Agarilytica rhodophyticola: one gene and its partner. The protein of the gene in region 1 interacts with the protein of each later gene in a pairwise test. Links are inferred from orthologs where the notes say so. Each region holds a gene or a part of one and is shown on either strand. Other genes may lie near its edges.

Evidence for each region.
Region 2: the proteins of BVC89_RS03985 (region 1) and grxD interact in binary tests that used the Escherichia coli proteins (3 or more experiments, as listed by UniProt). The link is inferred for Agarilytica rhodophyticola from one-to-one orthologs.

What each region holds. Positions count from the first base shown.
Region 1 is NZ_CP020038.1:935,489-942,714, reverse strand. Bases 4,316-6,982 are described here. They hold BVC89_RS03985 (BolA family protein), read right to left. Parts: upstream 5,937-6,982; coding sequence 5,694-5,936; downstream 4,316-5,693. Other genes in these bases: BVC89_RS03980 (MlaC/ttg2D family ABC transporter substrate-binding protein), read right to left, coding at 6,090-6,734; murA (UDP-N-acetylglucosamine 1-carboxyvinyltransferase), read right to left, coding at 4,381-5,643; hisG (ATP phosphoribosyltransferase), read right to left, coding at 4,316-4,328. Outside these bases: BVC89_RS04010 (alginate export family protein), read left to right, coding at 1-856; BVC89_RS04005 (lactonase family protein), read right to left, coding at 1,002-2,117; hisD (histidinol dehydrogenase), read right to left, coding at 2,377-3,681; more of hisG, read right to left, coding at 3,684-4,315. UniProt on the Escherichia coli protein: Involved in cell resistance against acid stress.
Region 2 is NZ_CP020038.1:5,641,984-5,649,500, forward strand. What follows is about bases 1,944-4,901. They hold grxD (Grx4 family monothiol glutaredoxin), read right to left. Parts: upstream 3,612-4,901; coding sequence 3,276-3,611; downstream 1,944-3,275. Other genes in these bases: BVC89_RS23430 (serine/threonine-protein kinase), read right to left, coding at 1,944-2,967; BVC89_RS23440 (acetylornithine transaminase), read left to right, coding at 4,102-4,901. In the rest of the region: BVC89_RS23425 (hypothetical protein), read right to left, coding at 1-176; more of BVC89_RS23430, read right to left, coding at 322-1,943; more of BVC89_RS23440, read left to right, coding at 4,902-5,265; argF (ornithine carbamoyltransferase), read left to right, coding at 5,319-6,230; BVC89_RS23450 (ribonucleoside-diphosphate reductase subunit alpha), read left to right, coding at 6,955-7,517. UniProt on the Escherichia coli protein: Monothiol glutaredoxin involved in the biogenesis of iron-sulfur clusters.

The DNA.
Region 1 (7,226 bases):
TGAATTAGACCAAGGTTTTTTACAATATTCGAATGGTTCATTTACTGCGAAGGTTGGTCGACAAGTAATGGTATTTGATAACCATCGTTTTATAGGTCACGTAGGGTGGCGGCAAGACCGTCAAACTTTTGATGGCGCTTCATTTAACTTAAAGCCAAACAAAAACCTCTCACTTAATTACAATTATATCAATAAACGAAATAGAATTTTTGCTGAAGCAGCGGATCAAGATTCAAATGACCATTTGCTGCATGCAGCCTATAAGACCCCTATTGGAACCATTACAGGCTATGCATATTTACTAGAACAAGATAATGCACTTGATACCACTTATGATACCTTTGGCCTTCGTTTTAATGGCCAAAATGGAAAGTGGAGCTACATAGCTGAGCTTGCCAGTCAATCTTTTGAAGCGGGCACAATAGAAGCTGATGCAAATTATATTATGGCAGAACTCGGCTATAATTTTGGCCCTGTAACAGTAAAGGGCTCTTACGAGTTACTAGGATCTGACAACGGCAATTATGGTTTTAGCACTCCTTTGGCAACATTACATAAGTTTAATGGTTGGGCAGATTTATTTCTTGCTACCCCCACCCAAGGTCTTGAAGATACCGCGATAAGTATAGGCGGCAAATTATTTCAAGGGGCTTGGATTATTAGATACCACAACTTTTCTACTGACGAATCTGCTCCTAATGATGATCTCGGAGATGAAGTAGACTTTGAATATAAAAGAAAGTTTGCAAAACACTACAACTTTGGTTTAAGAGCTGCGTTTTATAGCGACGCTGACGGCCCTGGTGGACGAGTTGATACCGATAAAGTTTGGTTTTGGGTAGGCGCGAGTTTTTAAGCTATTGCTATAGATTTAGCAGATGAAATGAGTGATGAAAGGAATATAGTCCTTATAGTAGTATGAGGACTATACCTACACCACTTAGCTTCTGTGCAAGCCTATTAAATTGGGAGCTCTCAACCGATCTGAGTATAAACACAGCCTAGGGTAACTTGGCAATAAATCTTGAGCCATTCAACACAACGTCAGAGGAAACATCCAAAATATCAAGCTCTCCAGCTAACCCAACAGAAGTTGCGACAATACTTCCACCTCTTTGATTAGCGGTGAATAACAGCTTCTCATCGTCAAGTAATAGGAAGAAACGAGGCCTATTAATATTCGCCGTCTCATGCTCAATAAGAGACAGTTCACCATTAGCATCAATATTGAAAACAGCAATACTATCGTGGCCTCGATTAGATACGTAGAGGTTATTACCGTCTTTTGAAATTTGTATATGAGCTGCGGTATTATTATCAGTAAAGCTACTTGGTAATGTGCTAATCCTCTGCCTTTCAATAAACTGACCGTTCAATTCAGAAACTTCAGTAAAAATAATTTCATTGCTTCCTTCAGCAACGATATACACAAAGTTTGGCTTACCAGGATGAAAAGCCATATGTCTTAAACGAGTTGCGGCACCACTATCCTCCTGAAAAACAACATTAGATATTAGATCAACTTGCCCTTTCTGCACATCATAACTATGTCGGGTAATTTTGCCTTCGCCATGGTAAATGGCATAAATATTATTTCCTGAAGGTCCCCATTGAACCCAGTGAGCTCTCGATTCTATACTTCGGGAAATCACCACAGAATCATCTTTGATTGCACCGCTTTCTTTATCGATACTAAATAGAGATATATTGCCTGTAGCAAAGCTTGACACTGCCAATTTATCTTCATTTTTGCTAAGAGAGATATAACCATTATTATCGCCAATACCGCGCTGGTGACTAATTTGTAGAAACTCGTTTTCGACCCATTTATTGCTCGTTACTCCAGCTGTTGCTGCATATATTCTATTTTGACTATCTAAGATACCATAAGAGCCTACTGAATCATCAGACACTTCGACTGCTTCATTAAATTTAAGAGTGCGTTTATCAAATTGAAGAACATATGCTTTTCTCCCAAATACTAGAAGTTCTATTATATCGGATTGATTCTCAGGTGTATCACTGGCTGAAGAGTCGTCAGAATTTCCACCTGAACCGTTACAAGAACACAAGAGTAACGCCGTGAGAACAAGAGAGAAAAATTTTAAACCATTCATATTATTTACCTGCGAAAAATTCTCGCGATAAATATAGAGACGACTAACATAAAAAACATGTTATCTATTTTCTATCAAGGGTTTGTCTTGGTATTACACCAAAATTTTCTAACATTTGTGATGTATTGTAAAAATAATAAAATATCTTTTTGAACGGATTCAAAGTCAACTTATTTATTATGTTGGTTGGATAAAACGTGAATAGAACTTTAATGAAAAAAACAGATTAAGGCAGAAGATGGTCTACCTTAATTATCATTTATTTTTTAATTCGATATTCCGCAGCGCGCGCATGAGCCTCTAAAGATTCACCTCGGGCAAGTACAGATGCAATTCGTCCAAGCTCATCCGCACCTTCAGCAGATACATGAATAAGAGAAGATCGTTTGACATAATCGTAGACACCTAGCGGAGATGAGAACCTCGCAGTGCCAGATGTAGGTAGGACATGGTTGGGCCCAGCACAGTAATCTCCTAAAGATTCAGAGGTATAAGGCCCGATAAAGATCGCTCCTGCATGACGAATTTTATCGACTGCTGCCAGCGGTTGTTCAATAGATAATTCCAAATGCTCAGGCGCGATGCGGTTGGCAATTTCTAGCGCATTATCTAGGCCGTCCACCTTGATGATTGCACCACGGCTTTTTAATGACACAGCAGCAATATCCTGACGCTCCAGGGTCGGTAAAAGTTTTTCAATACTAGCATACACAGACTTAGCAAATGCAGAGTCGGTGCAGAGTAAAATCGCTTGCGCTTGCTCATCATGCTCAGCCTGTGAAAATAAATCCATGGCAATCCAGTCCGGATCGGTAGAACCATCGCTGATAACAAGAATCTCTGACGGGCCGGCGATCATATCAATATCCACACGGCCAAACACTTCCCGCTTCGCCGTGGCGACATAGATATTGCCTGGACCAACAATTTTATCGACTTTAGGGATAGTTTCTGTGCCGTAGGCCAATGCACCAATTGCCTGTGCGCCACCAATAGTATAAACCCGATCAATACCAGCCACTGCTGCCGCAGCTAAAACAATATCGTTAACCTTACCTTCCGGTGTGGGGGTTACTAATACAACATCTTCAACACCGGCTACTTTAGCAGGAATGGCCGCCATCAACACAGAAGAAGGATAAGCCGCTTTACCTCCCGGTGCATATAAACCAACACGATCTAATGGCGTTACTTTCTGGCCCAACATCGTGCCATTAGCTTCTGTATATTGCCATGAAGCTTGCTTCTGATGTTCATGATAGCTTGCAATACGCTCAGCGGCATCTTGCAAAGCAGCTCTTTGCTCAACAGGAATCCGCTGCAGAGCCTCATGAACCTGCTGTTTTTCTATGATGACATCTGAGACAGTATTCAAACTGCGGCGGTCAAAGCGCTCTGTATACTCGACTAGTGCTTTATCACCACGTCTTTGAATATCACGTAAAATCTCTTTAACTGTTGTCACTACCTCGTCATTACTTTCTTCTTCCCAAGCAAGTAAATCGGAAAGTTGTCTATCAAAGCTCTCATCGGAGGCATTTAACATACGAATCAAGTCGCTCATTTCTAAGCCGCCTCTTCCCGTTCTTTTACTGCCGCGCTAATAGCATCGATAAGTGCCTCGATTTGCTGATGCTTCATTTTCATCGATGCTTTATTAACAATGAGTCGCGAACTGATTTCAGCAATAGTATCGCGCGCCTCCAAACCATTAGCTTTTAAGGTGTTACCTGTATCGACGATATCGACAATTTCATCTGCCAGTGACATCAGCGGAGCGAGTTCCATAGCGCCGTAAAGTTTAATTAAATCCACCTGACGGCCCTTACCGGCATAGTAACGCTTAGCTAGATTTGTATACTTGGTGGCGACACGAATTCTTCCAGCAGGCAGGCTTTTACCCACGATGCCTGCAGTCATTAGTCGACAACGAGAAATTTTCAGATCTAATGGCTCATAAAATGCACTATCGCCATGTTCGATCAGCGTATCTTTACCTGAAACGCCGACATCGGCCGCGCCAAATTCAACATAGGTTGGCACATCACTACCCCGTAGAATCAACAACCTCACATCGGGAGAACTGGTTTCAAAAGTTAGCTTTCGGCTAGCAGCAATATCTTCTAGCGGCTCTATCCCAGCGGAAGCCAGTAAGGGTAATGTTTCTTTTAAAATACGCCCTTTAGTAAGCGCGATGGTTAATTGAGGCATTGTCTTATTTTATCCTGAATTTCTTTTCCGGTAGCTTTGGAGGGAATATTTTTTAACCAGGCACACGGCGAATATTAACTCCCAATAACTGCAGCTTTTCTTCGATACATTCATAGCCACGGTCAATATGATAAATTCGATCGACCACAGTATCACCTTCGGCAACCATACCCGCTATAACAAGACTGGCAGAGGCTCGTAAATCCGAGGCCATCACGGGTGCACTTTTTAATTTTTCGACCCCCGTTACCACGGCAGTGTTTCCCTTGAGTGAAATATTAGCTCCCATACGATTGAGCTCATGAGTCTGTACCAGCCTATTTTCAAAAATCGTTTCCGTTACTGTAGAGGTGCCTTCTGCAACAGCATTCATTGCAGTGAATTGCGCTTGCATATCAGTGGGAAAGGCCGGGTAAGGAGCAGTAGTAAGGTTCACAGCTTTAGGTCGCCGGCCATGCATATCCAGTCGGATCCAGTCTTCGCCAGAGGTAATTTCAGCCCCCGCTTCTTCTAGCTTGAGTAAGACAACTTCTAGAATATCTGCGCGGGTATCACGCAAGGTAACGCTGCCTCCTGTTGCTGCCGCTGCCACTAAGTAAGTGCCCGTTTCGATACGATCTGGCATGACGGAGAAAGTACAGCCATTGAGCTTTTCAACACCTTCGATTACCAGATGATCGGTGCCAATTCCTTCTATTTTAGCCCCCATTGCAACCAGACACTCGGCTAAATCAACAACTTCTGGTTCGCGAGCAGCATTTTCCAAAACCGTCTTGCCTTTGGCGAGTACTGCAGCCATCAGCAGGTTTTCAGTACCGCCAACAGTAACGGTTTCCATATAGAAGTGGGCACCTTTGAGGCCATTCGGAGCTTTAGCATGTATATATCCGCCATCTACTTCGATCTCCGCCCCCATAGCTTCAAGCCCCCTAAGGTGTATATCAACTGGTCGGCTACCTATGGCACAACCACCGGGAAACGAGACTCTAGCTTCACCAAATCTTGACAGCAGAGGCCCCAACACCAAAATCGAGGCACGCATTGTTTTTACAAGCTCATAAGGCGCTTCAAGTTCTTTGATGGTATTGGGGTTAATTTCCACAGACATTTTTTCATCAACGATGACATCAACACCCATGCAGCGGATCAAAGCGAGCATAGTAGTAATATCATTCAGATGAGGTAGATTGCATATCTGTATCGGGTCACTGGCTAACAAGGTCGCAGCTAAAATAGGCAGTGCCGAATTCTTTGAGCCAGAAATTCTAATCTCACCCTTGATGCATGAACCGCCTTGAATAATCAATTTATCCATGAGAAATATCTATCAGCTTAAATTTTTAAATGTGAGTATGGAGCCACGCATTAGGCGTGATGATTAGACCATTCATCTGGGGTGTATGTTTTCATTTGTACCGCATGGATAGCGCCACTAGAAATAGCGTCTTGCAAAGCTGCATATACCAGCTGTTGTTTCTTAACCGCATTGAGCCCCTCAAAAGCAGGGCTTACCACGACTACTTGAACGTGGCTACCGTCACTTGAAACTTCAACCTGACTATCAGCGATAGCAGCTTCAAGCTTAGACTTTATTTGTTCTGAATTCATTGCAATACCAAGTAGGGAAATATAAAAAGTCAAACCAGCAAAAATTAGCGCCCATTAGACGCTAATAATTGGTGGCTATACTAATAAAAAAGCGGGCATTTCGCACCCGCTTTATCTATTTCGATATCTAATACCTAAACTGCATAGGGTAAATCAGCCTTTCCAGCTCCAGCTACTAATCGCTGCATCAAGATCACCACCAGTTTCAGCAACAGACTGGGAAAACTGCGAACGCAATGTTTTACCGAGGTTGACACCATCAAGCACCACATTGATCAATTTCCAAGCACCGCTTTTATGTTGCCCCATGGTGTAAGAAACTCGATTAACACCGTTTGGACCTTTAAATTTCTGGACAACCTCTACTTTTTTCTTACCTTCATTAGCCTTGTTCGGTGCTTCTAAACTAATTTCAAAGTCGGCAAAATTAGCCATACCTTTGGCGTAGGTCTCAACTAACCCGGAGGTAAACACCTCAATAAATTTCTCACGTTGCTCTTTTGACGCAGATTTCCAATATTTTGCGCCCATAACATTGCGAGCGATATATTTAAAATCAACAGCACTTTCCATGATTCTGCGCACGTCAGCAAAGTATTTCTCAGGGTTATCTTTTAAAGCTTTCTTACCGCCACTAACGACCTGCATAAGCTCAATAGTGACATTATCCACGACCTGATGAGGGGTAGCCTCAGGACGTTCATTTGCACTCGCTTGCTCGGTTGTGTCTGCGGCGTTTGCAAGACTGCTAAATAGCAAAAAAATACCTAACATTACCGAGTGCAGTGCGAACTTCATCTTCACAGTTTTATTCTCCTCATCGAATATCAAAAAATTTGGCCCTAAGGGCTTATTTAGGCTACGGGGCTTATTAGCGCCAATATAAACATCTAATGCTGAACGTAAGCTGACAATCTTTAAGTCTTTTAGGCTACATTGTACACCTTACACCCATAAAAAGACGGCTAATGTAAATAGTAAAAGCAGCAAAACAAAAGCATTGTAACAGGTTCCAACAACCACATTGCTCAATACAATCATCACACCTTTCACTGCTAGCCGCTTGTATATTGGTGTTTTAATACACATCATAATTGGGTTTAGCAGAGTAATTACAAGATTGTCGCCCTCTTTATTTAGCCATGTTAGGACTAACTCCATGCAGCAGAGTCTAAAATAGAGGGGATCAAATTTGAGATTTGCACAAATATAGTCCCTTATAGTAAATATTGCGGACTATAAGCATCGTACTTTTGTGTAAAAAGCCCTATTATAGCCCCCAATTTTACA
Region 2 (7,517 bases), 4.7 Mb from region 1 along the record:
GTATTGTCTGCGGCCAAAATAGTCTGTTCTGACTCTAAACTACTAATTTGTTGATTCGCTTCCTTAAGCTGGGTCTCAAGTGTGCTATTTTTGTCCATCAAATCCTGAACTTCAGGTGTGATTTCACACCCGGCTAAAGCGATACACATACTCAATGCAAAAAAACGAGGCAACATTGTCTTTCCTTAAAACCAGCTAGCAATTAATAAAGATCAAAATAAGTTATTACCCCATCAAAATAATGTACACAAAGGTATTTCAATGAAGATGTATGCTTACATCTTGTTGCCAAGTAGGCTGACAGGGTATCAATTGAAGAAACTATTCTACCTTGAAAATCGAGGAGTTCAATGTTTCAGAACCGAGACGCATTTCAATTGAATAAACACCAGCGGGAAAACCATCCACAGGACGATCAATACGAAATATAGATTCACCCTCTGTACCCTCTAAAACAACAGGCACTTGGGCTATTTGAACTTGCTTGCCGCCATCCATTAAGACTGCTTGGATGACAGTCGTTGTGGTTTGAAAATTTTCGTAACGAAAACCTAAAAATATTGTACGGTCATTGGCTGCTACTTTTGAATACTCGCCGTTAACACTTTCAATTGGCTCACGCCTAATTGTCATACCACCAATCTTGGGCTGAGCATTAATAATTTTTTCACCAATAACTTCGTCGAGAGCCAGAGCAAGAGACTTCACTCGCTCATGATCGCCAAATTCAGTCAATGGAGCACGCATCGCTTCTTTTGCTTGTAGATACTGCTCATCGCCCACCAACTGCCATATTTTAGCGGATAGTTCGTCGACAACTCTTTCCAGCTCGTCTTTTGCTGTGGCGTTATCAGGGTCTAATCTGAGAACGCTCTGTAAATCATGAAAAGCGGCTTTCTCTGAAGGAGAAAATAGTTCCTTTTTAGCAATTTTTGAATCTGCGCTGGCCAGTAACTTGGCAATAGTTGTTTCCCTGTCCACAGTGGACATAATGTCTGTTCTTATACGTTTGGCATGTTGATTATCCGCATCGATATTTAATGCGTTTTCAATCAGCTTTAACGCTTCACTGGCTTTATTGTTTTTATAACGTTTTTCTGCCAAGTTGGATAAACGTCTTGAGATTTGTTTTTTACCTTCTAGCGCTTGTTCGTTTTCAGCGTCGAGAGCAAGGGCTTTTTCATAACTATCAAGTGCGTTACGACCAACAGGTTTAGTAATATTATTCTGATTTAAATACGCTTCAGCTTCTAGAATTAAACTCATCACTCGTTTTCGTTTTTTTGCAAGGTCTTTTATATCAGTAAAAACTACCTCGTCCTCTTCAGGAAAAAGTGATTGCAGTTGTTTAATGCGTGTATCTAGCTGTGTGGAACTTCCATTCTTACTCGCATGTAGCATTAATCTATCGATCTCACTTTGCTTAAATGCAGCAAATCGTTCAACCGCCGCATGCTCAGGCGGTACTAATGCCATAATTTTACGAAACGTTGAAACAATCTCACTTAAGTAAATATCATCGCTCGTATAAGCTTCTGCTAGTTGATTTATCTTGTTACTTAACGCCGCTATTTGTGCTTGTTTCTCCTGTTCGAGGTTAGCCGCCAACCCGGCATCATCCACTACGTTAGTTACGTTATCAGTAACAATTTCCTCGCCTACATTAGCGCTGCTTGTTTCATCACTTGAGGGGATAATCGGCTCGTCAGGCTCGTATAAAGGTGGCAATAAAGTCGGATCATTATATGTCGAAGTGGGGTCACTTAGTGCAGGAGAAGCAGCCGCCAGCTTGGGAGTTGAATTAACATTATTTGGATTTTGACCTACGTTCTGCTGTTGTTGTCCGTCAGAGACAATCGCTGTCTCACCCATTACGTGACTCAACCAGGGCTCGAATAGTTCAGGCTTTTTAAAATGGGTAAAAACCACTATCACCGACATAACAAATATAGCGGCTACAAACCAAGGCAGAACAGCTTTCTTTTCATCGTTCAGGTTTTCATTGGCAACATTGTAGTCAGGAAAAGCATCCACCATACTAATGTGGTCATCATCGACTTCAAAAGCCTCAGCCTTCTCATCACCAGTATGGCTAAGAGTTGTCATTTCCTCGTCTGCATTGCTACGAGCCACCGACGCTTGTAGAGCAAACGTGGCTGCATGCTCAATGGTATCAATATCGATGCTTTCTAAGTCGGCCATTAATGCTTTAGCGTTCTGATAACGTTTATTCACATCCTTCGCCATCATCTGATCGAGGATAGGCTGCAGACCTGCATATATTTTAGGGAGTGTCGGAACAGGCTCGGTAATGTGTTTAATACCAATAGCTACGGCGGACTCAGCATCATATGGTACTTTTCCAGCCAACACTTTATAAAACACTACGCCTAAACTATAAATATCAGAACGAGAATCTACATTTTTGCCCTTCGCTTGCTCCGGGCTCATATAGTGAGGTGTGCCAATCGCAGTGCCAACTTGAGTCACCATGGTATCGGACTCCGCTGTGCGTGCGATACCGAAATCCATAAGTACGGCACGCCCATCCGACGAATGGAACATAATGTTTTCTGGCTTTATATCGCGATGCACATAGCCTTTACCACCGGCGTAATCCAGGGCCTTGGTTATATCCTTAATCATTTCCATTTTTTCGCGCAGACTTAAGCGCCGCCCCACATGCTTTAAGTCTTTGCCATCTATATATTCCATTGAGAGATAGCAATAGCCGTCATGCATTCCAACATCGTGAACCGTCACGATATTGGGATGCACCAGCTTACTCACAATTTTTGCCTCACGAAAAAAACGCTGGCCAAAATTGGGATCTTCAGCTAAAGCCTTCGACATCACTTTAAGCGCGACTTCGCGCTCAAAGATTTCTTGTACCGCAAGATATACAGTCGCCATACCACCACGGCCAAGAGTACGAAGAATTTTATATCCAGGAATATTCAGCGACATCAAGGGCTACCAAATTATCTGCTTGGGCATAAATGTCATAGATTTAATCAAAAGCACCGTAGTTATAAAACGTGTAGAAAAAAACCCGCCGTGAACAGCTGGCAGTTATAGGTAAAATAATAGCTTAAAAGCCACGTGCTTTAGTAGCCCACACATTAAACTGGCAACCTTGAATGCAGTTATTGTTTCTTTTTTATACCAAACAGACAACTCAACGGCATATTTTGAACAAAATACAGACAAGGCTTGGACTAAATATAGGATATGAACCTAGGCACTAGCGAATATGCATCGTGCCTGAAGCTACGTTATGAATTGTTATCAGAGCTTTCAATATCGACTGAATCGATTAGTGTTTTGAGTTCACCATTTTCATACATCTCAGTAATAATGTCACAGCCACCGACTAATTCACCATTTACCCAAAGCTGTGGAAAGGTTGGCCAATTTGCGTACTTTGGTAAGTTAGTTCGGATATCAGGGTTAGATAGAATATCAACATAGGCAAAGCGCTGGCCGCACGCCATAATTGCTTGGGTAGCTCTTTGTGAAAAACCGCACTGGGGGGCATTTGGAGACCCTTTCATGTAAAGGATGATAGGGTTTTCTTCGATTTGTTTCTTGATAGTATCCATGATGTCCATGGTGGCAAAACCTCGCTTATTACTCGTATCTCGGTTTGTTTAGCTATTTGTTTGACTATATATGTAGCATTTGCGCTACTTACGTTTGCAAAATTTACAATTTTATTTTCGTACAACAAAAACCGAGCTATTTACTCAACTATTCGCCATTCTATCCTAGCTTAGGCGTTTAGTTAAAGAAAATTATTCCTACAAATACGGCTGTCTGAGAAATAACAACTAAATAAGGCAATTCATTAAGCGTCAGCTACCTGAACGGTAATACTCTCTAGTCGCTGGACAACATAGCAATCTATGCTTCAACGCTTTGAAAAATCTGCATTTATTTATAGAATGCTGAATAAACTCAATAGCGGCTTCGGTTATTTGTTGCAGCTTAGTTGCTGCTATGGCAAATCTTTTGAAACAATTTTTATATCTTATGTAACTTGTATAACTTATGTAAGACCGACATAACGCACGTAAATAATACGTAAAATAGGAGCAATACATGTCAGGATCTGCGCTTATTAATACCTATGGTGAGCGAGACATCACGCTAGTCAGAGGCGACGGTGCCTATGTATGGGACAGCGAAGGTAAGCGCTATCTTGATGCCGTAGCCGGCATTGCCGTATGCGGTCTTGGCCATAATCATCCCAAAGTCACCGACGCAATTTGTCAACAAGCCAAAACCCTTATCCACTGTTCTAATTTGTACAATATCGAACCTCAACAGCGACTGGGAAAAGCGCTTATCGATATATCAGGTATGGACAAAGTCTTCTTTTCTAACTCAGGCGCAGAAGCCAATGAGGCAGCAATAAAGATTGCTCGTAAATACGGCCAAGAGCGCGGTATCGGATCACCCGAGATCATCACCACCACCGGGAGCTTTCATGGCAGAACAATGGCGACGCTAACCGCCACCGGCAATCCAAAAGTTAAGCAAGGATTTGCTCCCCTACTCTCAGGCTTTACACACGTTCCCTATAACAATCTAGCGGCAGTCAAAGAAGTCGCCAATGCTAATACTGTGGCAGTTATGGTGGAACCGGTGCAAGGCGAAGGCGGTGTTCATGTGCCAGATGAAGACTATCTCAAAGATTTACGCTCACTCTGCGACCAGAATAACTGGCTTCTAATTATCGATGAGATTCAAACAGGTAATGGCCGCACAGGTAAGTATTTCGCCTGTCAGCACAGCAATGTGCTACCCGACGTTCTCACCACAGCAAAGGGTTTGGGGAATGGCGTTCCTATCGGCGCATGCCTGGTACAAGGAGCTGCGACCGATATTTTGCAACCAGGTAATCATGGCTCTACTTTTGGTGGTAATCCTTTAGCCACTAATACCGCTTTGGCTGTAGTGCAAACACTAATCGATGACGGCCTCATTAAGCATGCCGAGGATATGGGTACCTTCCTAAAGCAAGCTTTCACAGACCGCCTGGAAGGCAATACACATGTGAAAGATATTCGGGGCTTAGGCCTGATGCTGGGTATCGAATTAGATCACGAATGCAGTGATCTAGTGAGTAAAGCAACACAACGTCATTTACTTATTAACATAGCGGCGGGCAATACCATTAGGTTGCTCCCCCCTCTAATTATTGATCAGCAACAAGCCCAGGTAATCATTGACACTGTCTGTGAGCTGATCGAGTCACTTTAATCCTTCAACAAGTTTTATGGCAACCTTTTCACTTTTTAACCAGGTTTATTATCATGGCTACTCGACATTTTTTAACATTATTAGATTGCAGCGCAGCTGAACTACATACTCTTATTGAAGAAGCCATAAAGTTAAAACGCGAATACAAGTCGGGAAAGATTTTTGAGCCATTAAAAAACAAAGTGCTGGGGAAAATTTTTGAAAAGTCTTCCACCCGCACACGTGTATCTTTTGAAGCAGGCATGTTACAGCTTGGTGGCGGCTCCATATTCTTATCCCCTAAGGATACTCAACTGGGCCGCGGTGAACCCATCGAAGACTCTGCTCGCGTATTATCACGCATGGTCGATATCATCATGATTAGAACGTTCGATCATCAGGCCATTGAACGCTTTGCTGAGTACTCCAAAGTACCCATTATTAACGCTTTGACAGATAGCTATCACCCCTGTCAATTGCTCGCCGATGTACAAACCTATGTGGAACACAGAGGCAGCCCACAAGGCAAAACGGTAACTTGGGTAGGAGATGGTAATAACATGTGTCAGTCGTATATAAATGCCGCTCGCCAATGGGATTTCGAACTCAAAATTGCTTGCCCAGAAGGTTTTGCTCCAAATCCAGAGCTAGTGGCAGAGAATAAAGATCGTGTACAAATTTTTAACGATCCTGTGCAAGCGGTAAAAGATGCAGATTGGGTGGTGACAGATGTATGGGCAAGTATGGGACAGGAACAACAACAACAAGCCCGCATAGAAAAATTTTCTAACTACCAAGTCAATCACGAGTTAATGAGTTACGCGCACAATGACGCAGTATTTATGCACTGTTTACCCGCTCACCGTGGTGAAGAAGTCAGCACAGAATTATTAGAAGATGACAGCAAATCTTTGGTTTGGGATGAAGCAGAAAACCGCTTACATGCACAAAAAGCTTTGCTGCTATTTCTGTTACAAAACAGTTAGGGACGATTATTAAGTCCCTATTAAAAATCCCCAATACCACTTGTTATTTTAGCTCTTTGTGCTAGCTCGTATTCTTTTAAAATTTCGCTATAAACAATATAAAAATAAATAAAAAAATATTATACAGTGCCACCATTGCGTCCACGTTTTGATTAACTGGGACGAGATGGGGCGCACAAAGTAAGTAACTACTTCATGCATAATATATTCACACTTTATCCACAAGTAACTCCCAAATAAGCCACCTTGCAATAACACAAAAACCGCATTATCTTGTATTCAAGCCTTGAGAAACCCCTACATATGGTGTTTTGCCGAAGAATAGGCTATCCTTATATAAAGAAGCATTGTTACGCCATAAAAAGTTGTTTTGCGTCACACCTTTGCTTTGTGAATAAAGTAATAATGCAAGCAGTACCATCTATTAAAACGAAAATAAGCATTCGAGATAACAACAAAAGAACAGGATCTTTGCCGATTGTCATAGTTAGTATTTGCAGTTAAAAATTTGTAGGAATTTAAGCGTTTAACTTTGTCGATTTACCTGCTAATGACCAATGGCAAATAAAATAAATAGAACGAAACGAATGCAAATAACGTAATACCAATACTCAATTTAACATTTAAATCTGTAACTGCTACGCCCACTTACTCATGGGTGTTTTTTAATACTTGCTATACCCAGGACTTACAACATAACCCGAGAATCATGAGCACAGACATAATGCAAACAAGTGAAATCGAACAATCAGGGACTCTCTCAGCCAATACCCCCTCTTCTGATGTCAACACAGCTTCTCTCGCTGCAACGGCACCAGGACAACTTAGAGTAATTAAGCGCAACGGCAAAGTCGTGCCTTATGATGACGATAAAATAAACATTGCTATGACCAAGGCTTTCCTTGCTGTTGAAGGTGGTACTGCCGCTGCTTCGAGCCGAATTCATGAATTAGTAGAAAACCTTAGTTCTCAAATCACTGCAACATTTAAACGCAGAATGCCTTCTGGCGGCACGATTCATATAGAAGAAATACAAGATCAGGTTGAGTTAACACTGATGCGTACAGGTGAGCATAAAGTCGCTCGTTCTTACGTTATTTACCGTGCTGAGCGCACCAAACTGCGCGAGCAAGAAGCGACGATTTCAAAGCTTAATGTCGATGTACCCAATATTTCAGTAAAAATGCCTAACGGCGAGTTACAGCCCCTTGATGTTCAACGCATTAAGATCATTGTAGAAGAGGCTTGTTCTGGTCTTAATGAAGTTGAAGGCGAGACAGTATTAAA